3 regions of the Dermacoccus sp. NHGro5 genome follow, and region 3 is predicted to be linked to each of the others. Evidence: predicted binding sites of a transcription regulator. Region 3 holds the regulator's gene; each other region holds the start of a gene.
What was found. The regulator LexA, encoded in region 3, represses DNA repair genes until DNA is damaged. The targets are predictions, from matches to a motif close to TCGAACANNTGTTCGA.

Region 1 (4,887 bases), on a different contig from region 3:
ACCGCCAGGCCTGTCGTCGGCAGCCCCGTCGGCACGTCGCCGAGCCAGACGACGTCGCCGTCACGCTCGGTGAGCGTCGCACGGCTCGCGGCGCCGATGAACGAGTAGCGCGACCACACGCCGCCGTGCTCCGCCGATTCCAGCAGGAACGTGCCCGGCTCGTCGCGCGCCAGCTTGCGGTAGATGCCGATGGGTGTCTCCGCGTCGGCGAGCAGCTTGCGCACGACGGGGATGACGCGACGCCCACCCGCGAGGTGCTCGAACAACTCGACGCTTGGCCACGTCGCGCCCCAGGTCAGGTCGGCGGCGAGGCTCGTCTCCGGCTCGGCTGCGGCAGTCATGCGTTGCTCCTGGGGGTGGGCGTGGTGGCGGGTACGTCTGCGGCGACGGTTGGGGTTGACGTTGTCGTGGCTGCGTCCGCAGCGTCGGTTCCGGTGGGCGCCGTGGTAGCTGCGTCAGCGTCGGTTCCGGTGGACACGGTCGCGCCATCACTGCAGACGGCGGCGTCGAGGTCGGTGAAGAAGCAGCTGCGTTCGCCGGTGTGGCATGCGGCGCCGACCTGGTCGACGCGGACGAGCAACGCGTCGCCGTCGCAGTCGAGAGCGACGCTGCGCACGTACTGCGCGTGACCCGACGTGTCGCCCTTGCGCCAGTACTCGCCGCGGCTGCGCGACCAGAACGTCACGCGCCCCTCGCTCAGCGTGCGGCGCAGCGCCTCGTCGTCCATCCAGCCGAGCATGAGCACGTCACCGTTCGTGTCGTCCTGGATGATCGCGGCGACGAGACCCGCGTCGTCGCGCTTGAGGCGCTGCGCGACGTCAGGGCTGAGCGGCGATGAAGGCTCGGGCGAAGACATGGGGGCCATTGTGCCAAGTGGCCCTGACAACCCGTCGCGGTGTCTCGCGCTGGCACCTCGCGGATCACTGCGGGCCCCAACGCCGCCTGACCTCACGCTCCCGCGCATCGCGGATCGCGACGGGGACGCAGCTGCGCCTGACCCCGCACCCGCGCACGGCGGATGACGGCGGGGATCCAGCGCGGCCTTATCCCACGCTGACGTCGCATGAACGGGTGGAGTTCTCCCTCAGCGTGATCTCACCCAGGCATCCGAGCGAGGGTTCGGACGCGGTGTCGCCGACACGACTGGCGAGGTGGAGGCGGGCGTCACCGAGTCGTCAGGCCGCGCGAACAGGTGTGGCGCCGGCGTGCGTGGTGCCGCCGTGTCGATGATGCTGCGCCCGGGAAAGTGAACGCGCCCGGGACATGAAATGGGCCGCGGGTTGTGGCCGGGGAATGACTGCGCCGTCAGACCAGGTTCGAGCAGTAGGTAGCGGGCACAGACCTCGCCAGACCAGGATTGAGCGGCGGCGCACCGAGAGCGCGGAGCACGTGAGATCAGGGTTCGGCAGGCAGCCGGGGCCGCAGGGCCGCGAGGGCCGTCAGGCGGCGCGAACGGCGTCGGCGTGTGTGATGCCGCCGGGTTCGGTGACCCAGCGGGCACCGGAGGGCGACAGCCACGTGCAGACGCCGTCGGGCGTCATCCTCACGCGGAAGCCCCCGTGGGTCTTGGCGCGGTGATGGTGACGACACAGCGCCTGCAGGTTGGTCGCGCTCGTCGGCCCGCCCTGGTCGAACGGCATGACGTGGTCGAGGTCGCACCGCGAGGCGGCCGTTTCGCAGAACGGGAAGCGGCACACGCCGTCGCGCTCCCGCACGAGCTTGGCGATGCCGACACTTGGGCGGTGAGCAGCCGTCGTGGTGGCCAGCGTCGTGATGCGACCACACCCGTGGTGCGACGCGAGCGTCGCCGTGAATCCCACACCAGCCGTAGCGGCGAGGCGGGCGACGACGCCAGCAGAAAGAACACCGACGCCGCGCACGCCACAGGCACCCAGGACCATCGACGACGTTGCGGGCGACGCCGGGGAATGACCCGGCGGCACTCCAATGGCGGGCCGAGGGACCCTCGCGTCAAGCAGGTCGGACACGTCCTCCGCGTCCGGGACGCCCGTGGATCTCGGCGGGTCGAGGAGCCCCGCGACGGCGGATCTCGACGGGTCGGGAGGTCGCGCGATGATCGGCACCTGCAGGTTCAGCGTGGCCGTCACGGTGCAGTTCTCGAGGATGAGGTCGGTGAGCGCGTCAGCCCGCGCTGCGCCGACGAAAAGCCGAGCGCCGGGGGCAGAGTTTTCCTGCAGGCGCCGCGCACGTTCCTCCATCACGGCCTGGATGGCCGTGGCGTCGTAGGTGTCGAGAACGGCTGTCATCGTGCACAGCGACTCGAACTCGAGGTGCGGCTCGAACCACACCCCGCGCGTCGACTCCACCTCGACCTCGTCGGCAGGGCGAGTGAGACCGAGCCGACGCAGGGTCTTGCGGCACGCCTGCCGCGCCGCCTGGTGAGCGCGTCGATGATCTCCGCTGTCGATGAGCATCTGTGCCACGGAGCGCGCAGCGTCCGCCTCGAGGTGCGCGAGCTCCCCCGCCAGCATCGCCGCCACCCGCACGGAGCCGTCTCCGCGTGCCGAGGCCGCCAGCAGGCCGGGATGGCGCGCACGCAGCGTCGAAGCCCCCGCCGCCATCGCCCGGGCGGCGGGCGCCGTCAGCCCGAGTGCGCCGCCGAGCGCTGAGGCCGCGAACTCGCCGGCCTCGACGTCGTAGGCCCGAGAATCGTCGGACGCGCCCTCACCCATCGCCTCGCCGCTGAGGACGTCGTGGCGACGCACACTGTCATGGTGTTCGGAGGCCAGCATGTGCGTGACCGCTTCGGCGCTGCGTGCAACACGTTGTGTGAGCGCCGCAGCGCGTTCAAGGTGGCGACGGTGACTCATCAGGGCGTCCAACCGACCGTCCAGGCTCGCGCCTCCATCGGTGAGCGGAACGAGCGATGCCGGATCGGTGAGAACCTCCTCTGCGACCCGCGTCGTCAGCTCGCCCCAAACGGCCAGGACAGCCTCACCGGGCAGCTCAGAGAGACGCGCGACGATGTTCGCCGCGTCCGTCATCTCTAGCGTTTCCATGACCCAATTATCGCACACATGTTCGAATAGGGGTAGGCTCCGTCACATGAAAGATCCATTGAGCCGGCTCTCACTGACCACGCCCGCGCGGGCGCCGGCGGCGCTTCCAACGCTGATCCTCAAACGCGACTGCCCAACCCGATCGTCACGCACCCATGATCGGCAGCAGCTCGTCGTACACCCAGCCCGCGAGCTGCGTCGGCGTCGTGGTGGCGGGGGTCCGCCCCTGCTCGGGACGGAAATCATCGCGGATTCCGGTGCTCATCCCCAGTAACGCCTGCGCGAGACCACGGGCGAGCCCGGCCCCAGGTAGCGGGACATCACGCCGCATCGCTGATCTGGCGCGCCGCCACCGCATTTCCCACGTGGTCGAAGAGAATGCGCGTGACGTCGCGCCACGAGAGATCCCGCGACCCGTGAACCGCTCGGACATGACGCGCCTGCCACCCCTCGTCAAGGAGGCAGAGTGCCGCCATCTCGGCGACGTCACGCGGCGCCACCCAGCTGAATGCGTGATCAACCCGGAGCACCGTGTCGATTTCGCCCTGGCGGATCGCCGCCAGGTGCCGGGTGAAGTTGGAGAAGAAATAACCGCACCGCAGGTGCGTGACGTCGACGTCGAGCGCGTCGAGCGACAACTCCGTCGCGGCAAGGCCGTCGATCCCTCCCACACAGTGGCGCTTCTCTGCCCCCACGCTGCTGTGGAACACGACGCGCCTGATGCCGTTCGCGCGGACGGCACCCACGATTGCCTCGCTCGCCCGAGCATGCTCAGCGAGCGGATCAGCGGTCATCGGGCTCGGATTCACCCAGTACACGGCATCAATCCCGCGAGTCGCGGCGACGACCTCGTCGCGGTCCAGCGAATCCGCCTCGACGATGTCGACGAGGGGGCGCAGTTCCCGCGCGATCTGCGCGGGATGCCGTGCCAAGAGCACGGGCCGTACCCCGACTCGGACGAGCATACGAATCAGGTGGCGACCCACGTTTCCATTGGGTGTCGTGATGGCGATGCGCATCGATCACCCTTTCCTGAGCGGCGGTGTGCCCGCGCCCTCGTGGAATGACGCTAGGACCAGATGCAGACGGTTCCGGTCCTCATCTCGCACGACAATGAACGCATGTCCCACAAGCCCGTCACGAGTCCTTCGTCGCGTACCCTCGAATCGTTGGGTCTGCTCCAGACGGGCCGATGGTGCTCCGTGGCTGATCTCGCCATGCGTCTTGCCACGGGGCCGCGATCCGTCCGACGCGGTGTCGCTAGCTTGCGCAGCCTCGGTTACAGCGTGCGGTCACGCCCGGTCCCGGCGGCGGCTACCGCCTGGACTCGGGCGTCACGATCCCGCCCCTCGTACTCGACGCCGACGAGGTGTCCACCCTCGTCACGGCCCTGCTCGTGCTCGAGGGGGCAGGTCTCGAAGGAGACACCGCCGGGGCGACGGACGCCACAGTCGTGCGCGCCAAGCTCGAACGCCTGCTGCCGGGGTCGCTGCGTCGACGAGCCGTCGCGACCGCGACGGCGACCAACGTGCTGACGAGTGGGCTCGAGCCTGTCGACGCGCGCCTGCACGGTCTGCTCGTTGACACAGCCGCCCAACGTGGCATCGTGCACTTCGCCATTCCGACGGCGACGGCCGTGTCTGCGATCGACAGGTGCATCCGCTCATCTGCTTCATCCGCGAGGGCCGCTGGTACCTCCTCCGCCATGACCTGCACCGTCGCGACTGGCGCGTTTTCCGCCTCGACCGGATCACCTCCGCCGCGGCAGACCCCGCCGTCACCGGCCGGTCACCGCCAACCTTCCCCGACGAATCACTCGAGAGGTGGCTCACATCGGACTTCGACCGAGGCCCCCTGCCGGCCAACC
Region 2 (4,887 bases), on a different contig from region 3:
GGCGGTGTCTGCGTGGCGACCTTGATGCCGGCGCACCACACCGTCTCGCCGCCGTGCAGCGACGCGAGGTCACAGGCCCGGCTGACGCCCAACGCCCGCACGAGAGGCGCGTAGAACTGCATGACGTGCCCGCTGACGTCCAACCCGAGGATGTCGAGCTCGGCCCGCACCTTCTCGGCCGGGGTGAACTCGGGCAGGCCACTGCTCACCGCCTCACCGTCGTCGAGCATGTCGAAGGCCAGCTGCGAGCCCTGCGTCTCGTACCGCTCGTGCGGCCGTCGCCCCTGCGCCTGACGACGCGCCGCCTCGACGCTGTCGAAAGCCATCACCGTTCCTGCGGCCCCGTCCGCGTTCACAGACGCGCCCACGCCCGGGGCCGAACTGATCATGCGACGGCGAGCGCCACGCGTCAGACGCGCCGAGGCGTGCCGATCCAACCGTTCGAGGTCGTCGAGCTCGAGCAGCAGATCTCGCCGCGTCGGTGCGCCGCATACGCCGGGTCGTCCGGTGCCGTGCAGTGCGTCGAAGGCGCCGACGAGCAGCAACCGCTCGACGACGGGCCGGCTCAGACCCGCCCGGCGCCACACGTCCGTCAGGCTCGTGTAGGGCTGGCCCTCCACGAGTGACGTCATCTCGCGCTCGCTCATACCCCTGACGTCGAGGAAACCGATGCGCAACCCGAGATGGTCGTCCTCGCTGCCCTCGCCCGGCACGCGCTCGACGCGGTACTCGCGGCGCGAGGCGTTGATGTCGACGCCCAGCACGGGCACGCCGAACGTCCGCACGTCGGCGAGGATGAGTCGCTTGGGGTACATCCCCGGGTCGTGGGTGAGCACGCCGGCGACGAACGCGGCGAGGTGATGGGTCTTCAACCACGCCGACTGATAGGTGGGGACGGCAAACGCGGCGGCGTGAGCCTTGCAGAAACCGAATGAGGCGAACGCGGCGAGCACCTCCCAGATGCGGTCGCGTTCCGCGCTCGTGTAGCCGCGGTGCTGCGCGGCCTCGCGCCACCACAGTTCGATCTTCTCCTGCCCGGTGCTCGAGCCCATCGCCCGTCGCACCTCGTCGGCCTGCGCCAGCGTGATGCCGGTCGTCTGCGCGAAGATGCGCAGCACCTGTTCGTGGAAGACGACGACACCCATCGTCTCCTCCAGTGCCGGGCGCAGACTCTCGTGCAGGTACTCGGGCGGCGCCCACCCCTGCCGCGCGCGCAGGAACGGGGTGATCATGTCGCTCTTGACCGGCCCGGGGCGGAACAGCGAGATGTCGATGATGAGGTCTTCGAAACGCTGCGGCCCGAACTTGCCGATGAGTTCCCGCTGCCCGGGCGACTCGATCTGGAAGCACCCCAGGGTGCGCGTCGTGCGGATGAGCTCGAAGGTGGCCTCGTCGTCGAACGGCACGCACTCGGGGTCGTCGAGGTCGACGACGGCACCCTCGACGCGTTCGATCTCGGCGACGGCGTGGGCCATGGCCGACTGCATGCGGATGCCGAGCACGTCGAGCTTGAGCAGCCCCAGCGTCTCGACGTCGTCCTTGTCGAACTGACTCATCGGGAAACCGAGCCAGCTCGCCTCCATCGGCGTGCGCTGCGCCAGCCCGGCGTTCGACAGGATCACCCCGCACGGATGCAGCGCGATGTGCCGCGGCAGCCCGTCGAGGCGCTCGACGAGGTCGAACAGCCGGTCGAGCTCCGGTTCGGCGAGCCCGCGCGCCCGCAGCTCGGGCAGCTCCTCGATCGCATGCCGCACGTCACGGGCCGCGACGTGCGGGAAGGCCTTCGCGATGACGTCGACGTCGGCCGGCACCATCCCGAGCGCGGCACCGGCGTCACGGATGGCGTGGCGCACCCGGTAGGTCTCCATCATCGACACGCACGTCACCCGCTCCCCGCCGAAGCGCTCCATGATGCGTTCGTAGATCTCGGTGCGGCGCGCCGACTCGACGTCGATGTCGATGTCGGGCAGCGACGCGCGGGCCCTCGTGCAGAACCGCTCCATGAGCAGTCGGTGCTCGATGGGGTCGACCCCGCTGATGCCGAGCAGGTAGGTGATGAGGCTGCCCGCGCCCGACCCGCGGGCCGCGACGCGCCCGCCCATGTCGCGGATGAGGTCGCAGACCTGCGCGACGGTGAGGAAGTACGTCGGATACCCGAGGTGACGCACCACGTCGAGCTCCTCCTCGAGCCGCTCCAGCACCTCGCACCGTTTCGCCTCCGACGCGTGCGGGTAGCGTCCGTTCACCGCGGCGTGACAGCGCTCGGTGAGCACCCGCTGCGGGTCGGTGCCCGTCAGGCCCAGCACCTCGACCTCGGGCAGGTGCACCGCCCCGATGCCGATGTCTCGGAACGGGTGCTGGACGCACGCCTGCGCCAGCCGGTCGCTCGCCCTGACGAGCTCGAGCGCGGCGCCGAGATCACCCAGCCCTTCGGCGAGCGCCTCGGCCTGCGTCAGCATCTGCGCCTCGGGGCGCAGATGGCCCTGAACACTCGTGCGATCCAGGTGACGCAGGTCGAGCGCCACCCCACGGCGCGCCGCGTCGAGGACGTCGGCAGTGATCGCCTCGTCGACCTCACCATGACGCACCCAGCCGCTCAGCACGGCGGGCACGCCGCACCGACGGGCGAGGCGCCACAGGTTCGTCGCGTGACGCCGACTGGCCATCGCCTCGGGCGGGCCGTCGTGGCAGGCCACCTCGAGGGCGAGCGCGCCGTGCGGGAGAGCGGTTCGCCAGCGACGCACCAGGGCCTCGGCCTCGGCGTGACGACCGCGCAGGAGTGCCTGCCCGACGTCCGAATCCGGGCCGAGGAGCACCGTGAGTGCCGGCTGGTTCGGTTCGCTCTCGTGCGTGACGTGCGCGGCCACCCGGTCGAGACTCGTGGCGGGCGCGCCGCGCTCACCGCTCAGATGAGCGTCGGTGACGAGACGGCACAGCTGGGCCCACCCCAGCCCCGGCGCGAGCCCCGACGCCGCACCGCGGGCGAGGACGGTGACGCGCGGGCTCCGCTCGTCCCGCGCCGGGCCACCCTTGGCGGGGGTACGCGCCCGCAGCACGCGCTCGGGCGCCAGCGCGAGGTCGACGCCGAGGATCGGCTCGAGGCCTGCGGCGGTGCACGCCTCGACGAACTTGACGCTGCCGTACAGACCGTCGCGGTCGGTGAGCGCGAGGCGTCCGTACCCGAGCTCGGCGGCGCGGGCGACGAGTGTCGCGGGTGGGGTCGTGCCGTACTGCAGCGAGTACGACGAGGCGACCCGAAGGTGCGTGAACTGCATGGTTCACCTCACCTGGACCGGGGTCATGCGCGAACCGACCGGCGCGAGCGGCGGGAGACCGGCGTGCTCGAGGACGATCTGCAGGAACGTCTCGGCCTGCCGCACGAGATCGTCGGCCTCTCGTGCGGCGGGCACGAGGATGCCTGCGCTCACGGCGCGGCTGCGGCGCCCGCTCTCGGTGAAGAACGCCGCCCATTCACCCAGCTCGGGCGCGTGCTGGGCGAGCGTCACCCACGCACTGCGCGGCTTGGAGCTGAGGCTGCGCGGCGCCTTCCACGCGAGCAACCCAGCAGCGGCGCGCAGCGCCGCGAGATGCGCCGCGACGTAGCGCTGCGAACTCGTCGAGACGGTGCAGGCCTCGACGAGGGTGTCGTGGGAACGCGCGACGAGGTCGAGCAGATCGGTGGAGCAGACGGCAGGGGCAGCGTTCGTCGAGGTGACCGACGTCGACGTGGTCGGGGCTGTGGTCAGGGTCGTCATGAGGCACTTCCTTCGTCGATGGGGCGGGAACGGGCGGTTCAGTCGATGAGCTCAGTCGGTGAGGGCGCGCAGCGACCAGCGCTCACCGTGGTGCACGAGGTGGAAGACCCCGCTCGAGGCGCGGCGCCCGGCCGTAGCCTCGACACGCCAGGTGCGTTGCTCGAGCCGGCGCTGGACGTCAGGGGCGCCCTGCTCGTCAGGTGTCGTGGGACGGGCCGGATCACGCCACCACGGCACCCGTTCACGCCAGGTGTCGAGCACCTGCGTCACCCGGTAGCGACGCCCGCGCCACTCGAAGACCACGGGCCTGCCGCACGCGTCGACCCCCATGGCGACGACGTCGTCGTACTCGCGCATCACACGACCTCCTCCTCGGTGGAGGGCAGAGCCCTCCCCACGAAAATCGAACTTCTGTTCGATGAGAAGAATGTACGACCGACGTCTGACAACCCCGTCAGGTCGCGGTTCCCACGCCGCTACGCGTAGGCTCACGGGTAGCCGATCTGGAAAAGGAAACGCACCGTGCCCGACTCTCTCGATGCGCCGCGCCTGCTCGAACGACTGCAGGAGACCCTCGATGCCGAGGTGAGCCATCAGCGCGACGTCCTCGCCCCCCTCGGCGGCCAGACCGACCTCATGCTCGACGCCGTCGCCACCCTCCTGCGCGGAGGCAAGCGTGTGCGTGCGTCGTTCCTGTACTGGGGTTACCGCGCCGCCGGTGGAGCCGACAGCGACGCCCTCGTGCGCTGCGCCGCGTCGATGGAGCTGTTCCAGGCCGCCGCGTTGCTGCACGACGACGTCATGGACGCGAGCGACACCCGACGCGGCATGCCCGCCGCGCACCGGGCGATGGCCGCCGCGCACCGCAGCCGCGGTCTCGACGGTGACGCCGACCGCTTCGGCGAGGCCGGCGCCATCCTGGCCGGCGACCTGTGCCTGACGTGGGCCGACGAGATGTACGCGACGAGCGGCCTGCCCGCCGACGAGGTCGCGCGCGGCCGCGCCGTCTTCGACCTCATGCGCACGCAGCTCATGGGCGGTCAGTTCCTCGACGTCCTCGAGGCCTCGACGCCCTGGGCGACGATGGGCACGCCCGAGCGCATCGCGCGTGCGCTGCGCGTCATCCGTTTCA
Region 3 (4,887 bases):
CGGCGAAGCTGACCTTGACGTCTGGGAACCGCTCCTTGACGAGTGCGAGGGCGCGCGGGACGAGCGTTGACGATGCCGACGGGAACGCCATGAGGCGCACCCGCCCGGCGCGCAACCCAGCGATGGCGGCGACCTCACTCTCGGCGGCCTCGAGGGCACTGAGGACGGGCGTCGCAGTGCGCGCCAGCACCTGCCCGGCCTCCGTCAGCCGCACCGAGCGGCCGAGGCGCTCCACTAGAGCCGTCCCGGTCTTCTCCTCGAGACGGCGCACCATCTGCGACACGGCCGGCTGAGAATAGCCGAGAGCGGCAGCGGCGGCGGTGAAGCTGCCCTCGTCGCTGATCGCCTTCATGACGCGGAGCCCGGCTGCATCGATCATGCACCAAGAATAACGTGCTCTTATCCATTGTTGAGACAATCGAACGCAGACCTATGGGAGGGGCAGGATGATGAGCGGCGTCGCGGAACTGACCGATTTCGTGCGCGCGGGAGGGCTCTTCGTCCTCACCGGCGCCGGCATCTCGACCGAATCCGGCATCCCCGACTACCGGCGCCCCGACGGCACGCGCCGCACGGTTCCCATGACATACCAACAGTTCCTCGCCACCCACGAGGCGCGTCAACGGTACTGGGCGCGCAGTGCCGTCGGCTGGGAGATCTTCGACGCGGCGGAACCGAACGTCGGGCACGTCGCGCTGGCGCGACTGCAGGGTGGCGGCCTCGTCGATCACCTCGTGACGCAGAAAGTCGACGGCCTTCATGCGCGTGCCGGTGCCCGCGACGTCACCGAGCTGCATGGGTCGCTCGAGCACGTCGTCTGCGTCGCGTGCGGGACGCGGGAAGGGCGCCGTGGCTTCCAGGTACGCCTGCGCGAACTCAACCCCCAGCTGCCGACGCAGGCGCGCCTGCTCGCCGACGGCGACGCGGACGTCGCGGTCGAGCTGGAGCGCGGTGTCATCGTGCCGGCGTGCCTGCGCTGCACGGCCACGACGGTGAAGCCGGACGTCGTCATGTTCGGTGAGTCCGTCGCTCCTGAGGTCGTGGAGGCGCAGATGCGGGCAGTGGAACGCTGCCGGGGCGTGCTCGTGCTCGGCAGTTCGCTCAAGGTGATGTCGGGGTACCGGTTCGTGCTCGCCGCCCTCAAGCAGCAGAAGCCGGTCGCCCTCGTCGGGCTCGGCGCGATGCGTGGCGAGGAGCGGGTCGACCTCGTCGTGCGCGAACCCCTCGGCCCGACCCTCACCGCCGTGTGCGACGCGCTGGGGCTCGACCTCGCGACGTCCTGACGTCTCGGCGTCGAACGTCGGGGCGCAGAAGGGGCTGAGAGTCGAGTTGCAACCACACGCTGGACCGATCCGCGCGGCGCGGCCAGCGCCTCAGATGCTGCGCAGGACGGCCGTGACCTTGCCCATGATGCTCGCGTGGTCGCCGTCGATCGGGGAGTAGGCCTCGTTCGCGGGCATGAGCCACGTCTTGCCCTCGCTGCGGCGCAGCGTCTTGACCGTGGCCTCCGAGTCGAGCAGTGCCGCGACGATCTCCCCGTTGGCGGCGTCGGCCTGGCGTCGCACGACGACCCAGTCGCCCTCGCAGATGGCCGCATCGATCATCGAGTCGCCGACGACGCGCAGCAGGAACAGCTCGCCGTCACCGACGATCTGACGCGGTAGCGGGAAGACGTCCTCGACGGCCTGTTCGGCGAGGATCGGGCCACCGGCCGCGATGCGGCCGACGACCGGCACGTATGACGGCGTGGGTCGCTCGTCGCCCGAGCCCGTCTCGTCGTGCTGCGACTCGGATAGCGCAGACACGGCGTTGCCGCGGTAGCCGCGGGTCGCCGCACCCGAGTCGGGGGAGACGACCTCCATGGCGCGCGGGCGGTTCGGGTCGCGGCGCAGGTATCCCTTGCGCTCGAGTGCGGCGAGCTGATGGGCCACCGAACTCGGGCTCGTCAGACCGACGGCCTCGCCGATCTCACGCAGGCTCGGGGGGTAGCCGCGCTCGTCGACGGAACGTCGGATCACGGTGAGCACCTTGTGCTGGCGTGGCGTCAGCTTGCCCGGCGTGCGCTCCTGCATCGAATGAACGTCACCCATGGTGTGACCCCTCCTGGTCCTCGTCGCACGTCGGTGGTCGCGGTGGCGACACGTGCACCCTCCGGCGGGATGGAAATGCCCGCCATGACGGGGTTGTCGGTGCGCGGTGCTTGTGTATCTGACATCACCCACAGTACGCGGTGTCGCACACAGTTTTCAAAAATGTGTACGAAGAAACCCGTGCGCGCCGTTCGAAAGCACGTTCGGGTGTCGTACAGTTGTTCTATCGCACGCGTGTTCGCTCGGTCCCTCCGGGCTGACCGGGTCGCGTGAGGAAGCCGCACCGGTGACGGTGTGGCGGCGCCTCGGGGGTGTCCCGAGAGAAGGAGTGGTTCCGATGGTTGCTTCGAGTACTGCAGTTCGACGTGAGCCCGTGCTGGGTTCGGGTGTCGACGTGCGCCGCGTGGCGCGGGTCGACGCTGCGGCATCCCGCTCGCACCTCCACCTCGTGCCCACGGGTGGCGCGGTGCAGGTGGTCACGAACTCTCAAAGCGTTCGTTTCGCCCGTCGTCGCTTCACGGCCGTGTGCGTGGCTCTCGTCGTCGTGGCGGGTGCCATCCTCGCGGGCCGGGCGATGGCGAGCGGTGTCGACGGTACGCAGCGGCACGAGGTCACCGTTCGCGCGGGGGAGACGCTTTCGCAGATCGCGGCGCGTGAGATGCCGGGCGTGCGCAACGACCAGGCGGTCGTCGCGATCGAGCACGAGAGCAACCTCGGCTCGTCGCAGGTGCAGGCCGGCCAGAAGGTGATCATCCCCGCACCGTGAAGTGTGACGATCGCCATCGTCGGTTCGAGGGTTCGAGGGGGCGTGAGTCGCCTTCCCCCGGCTGGCGCAGGATTCCGCGGCGCACGAGTGGCGGGGGTCGTCGCGAGGTTGCGCAGGGCGAGTGGACGCGGCCTCGGTGCTGTTGCGCGTCGGGTCTCAGGGGCCTAATATCTCTACATGTGGGGCCTCGGCCCCCGCTTCCCCCTAGATGTTGATTCTCCTCCGCTGATGTGCATCTGCGCTCTGAGGCCGGAATCCCGGGGTGGAGCGCCGTCGTCCCGAGTGTCCCAGCCCCGTCGGAAGGTTTGACGTGCACTGTCCGTTCTGCCGCAACACCGACTCCCGAGTCGTCGATTCGCGCTCGAGCGAGGACGGCACCTGCATCAAGCGGCGCCGTCAGTGCCCGAACTGCGGCAAGCGGTTCTCGACGATGGAGACCGCGAGTCTCACGGTCGTCAAGCGTTCCGGGGTCAGCGAGCCATTCTCGCGCGACAAGGTGATGTCCGGGGTTCGCAAGGCGTGCCAGGGCCGCCCGGTCACCGACGACCAGTTGGCCGTTCTCGCCCAGCAGGTGGAGGAGTCCATCCGCTCGAAGGGCGCCGCCGAGATCGACGCCCATGACGTGGGCATCGAGATCCTCGGGCCCCTGCGCGAACTCGACCACGTCGCCTATCTGCGCTTCGCCTCCGTCTACCAGGCCTTCGAATCGCTCGAGGACTTCGAGACGGCGGTCAGCGAGTTGCGTCAGTACGCCGCCTCGGCGTCCTGACCCCGCGCGCCTGCCGAGGGCGCGCCCCCCAGATCACCCTCACGTACCAGCTCACCCCACCTGCCAGGAGGCTCACGGTCATGACCGAGACGACGAAGGCCCGCGCCAAGACGGGACGCCGCACCGGCGGCGTCACGATCGAACGCATTTTCACCACGCCCGGCGTGCACCCGTACGACGAGGTCACCTGGGAGAAGCGGGACGTCCTCCAGCAGAACTGGAAGACGGGCGAGACGATCTTCGAGCAGTCGGGTGTCGAGTTCCCCGACTTCTGGTCGCTCAACGCCTCCACCATCGTCACGACCAAGTACTTCCGTGGCGCCGTCGGCACCGACGCGCGTGAAAGCTCCCTCAAGCAGCTCATCGACCGCGTCGTGCTGACCTATGCCAAGGCCGGGCGCGACAACGGCTACTTCGCTACCGACGAGGACGCGGAGATCTTCGAGCACGAGCTCACCTACGCCCTGCTGCACCAGGTGTTCTCGTTCAACTCGCCCGTCTGGTTCAACGTCGGTACCGCGAGCCCGCAGCAGGTCAGCGCGTGCTTCATCCTGTCGGTCGAGGACTCGATGGATTCGATCCTCAACTGGTACAAGGAGGAGGGCTTCATCTTCAAGGGCGGCTCGGGCGCCGGTCTCAACCTCTCCCGCATCCGCTCCTCCAAGGAGCTGCTCTCCTCGGGCGGCACCGCATCCGGCCCGGTCTCCTTCATGCGCGGCGCCGACGCCTCGGCCGGCACTATCAAGTCCGGTGGCGCGACGCGTCGCGCGGCCAAGATGGTCGTCCTCGACGTCGACCACCCCGACATCGAGGAGTTCATCGAGACGAAGGCGCGCGAGGAGAACAAGATCCGCGCGCTGCGTGACGCCGGGTTCGACATGGACCTCGGTGGCCGCGACATCGTCTCCGTGCAGTACCAGAACGCCAACAACTCGGTTCGTGTGAACGACGAGTTCATGCAGGCGGTCGTCGACGGCGGCAGCTTCGGTCTGCGCGCCCGCGACACCGGTGAGGTCATCGAGACCGTCGATGCGCGTGAGCTGTTCGACAAGATCAACAAGGCCGCGTGGGAGTGCGCCGACCCGGGCGTGCAGTACGACGACACGATCAACGCGTGGCACACGAACCCCGAGACGGGCCGTATCACGGCGTCGAACCCGTGCTCGGAGTACATGTCGCTCGACAACTCGAGCTGCAACCTCGCCTCGCTCAACCTGCTGAAGTTCCTCAAGGAAGACGACACGTTCGACGCGGCGACGTTC

Region 1: J4Z35_RS02035 (HNH endonuclease signature motif containing protein) is a predicted target of LexA. The motif match lies at 3,031-3,046, and genes of this name have one in related genera.
Region 2: J4Z35_RS09670 (DUF6504 family protein) is a predicted target of LexA. The motif match lies at 4,159-4,174, and genes of this name have one in related genera.

What each region holds. Positions count from the first base shown of each region.
Region 1 is NZ_JAGEKQ010000004.1:226,896-231,782, forward strand. Features, by position in the region: gene J4Z35_RS02025 (anthranilate synthase component I) at 1-341, opposite strand, end outside; gene hisI (phosphoribosyl-AMP cyclohydrolase) at 338-865, opposite strand; gene J4Z35_RS02035 (HNH endonuclease signature motif containing protein) at 1,440-3,020, opposite strand; gene J4Z35_RS02040 (NAD(P)H-binding protein) at 3,341-4,039, opposite strand; gene J4Z35_RS14330 (WYL domain-containing protein) at 4,674-4,887, shown strand, end outside.
Region 2 is NZ_JAGEKQ010000019.1:74,202-79,088, forward strand. Features, by position in the region: gene dnaE (DNA polymerase III subunit alpha) at 1-3,275, opposite strand, end outside; gene J4Z35_RS09665 (SAV_6107 family HEPN domain-containing protein) at 3,279-3,755, opposite strand; gene J4Z35_RS09670 (DUF6504 family protein) at 3,807-4,112, opposite strand; gene J4Z35_RS09675 (polyprenyl synthetase family protein) at 4,278-4,887, shown strand, end outside.
Region 3 is NZ_JAGEKQ010000026.1:106,394-111,280, forward strand. Features, by position in the region: gene J4Z35_RS11485 (LysR family transcriptional regulator) at 1-379, opposite strand, end outside; gene J4Z35_RS11490 (Sir2 family NAD-dependent protein deacetylase) at 450-1,283, shown strand; gene lexA (transcriptional repressor LexA) at 1,374-2,090, opposite strand; gene J4Z35_RS11500 (LysM peptidoglycan-binding domain-containing protein) at 2,428-2,856, shown strand; gene nrdR (transcriptional regulator NrdR) at 3,167-3,625, shown strand; gene J4Z35_RS11510 (vitamin B12-dependent ribonucleotide reductase) at 3,706-4,887, shown strand, end outside.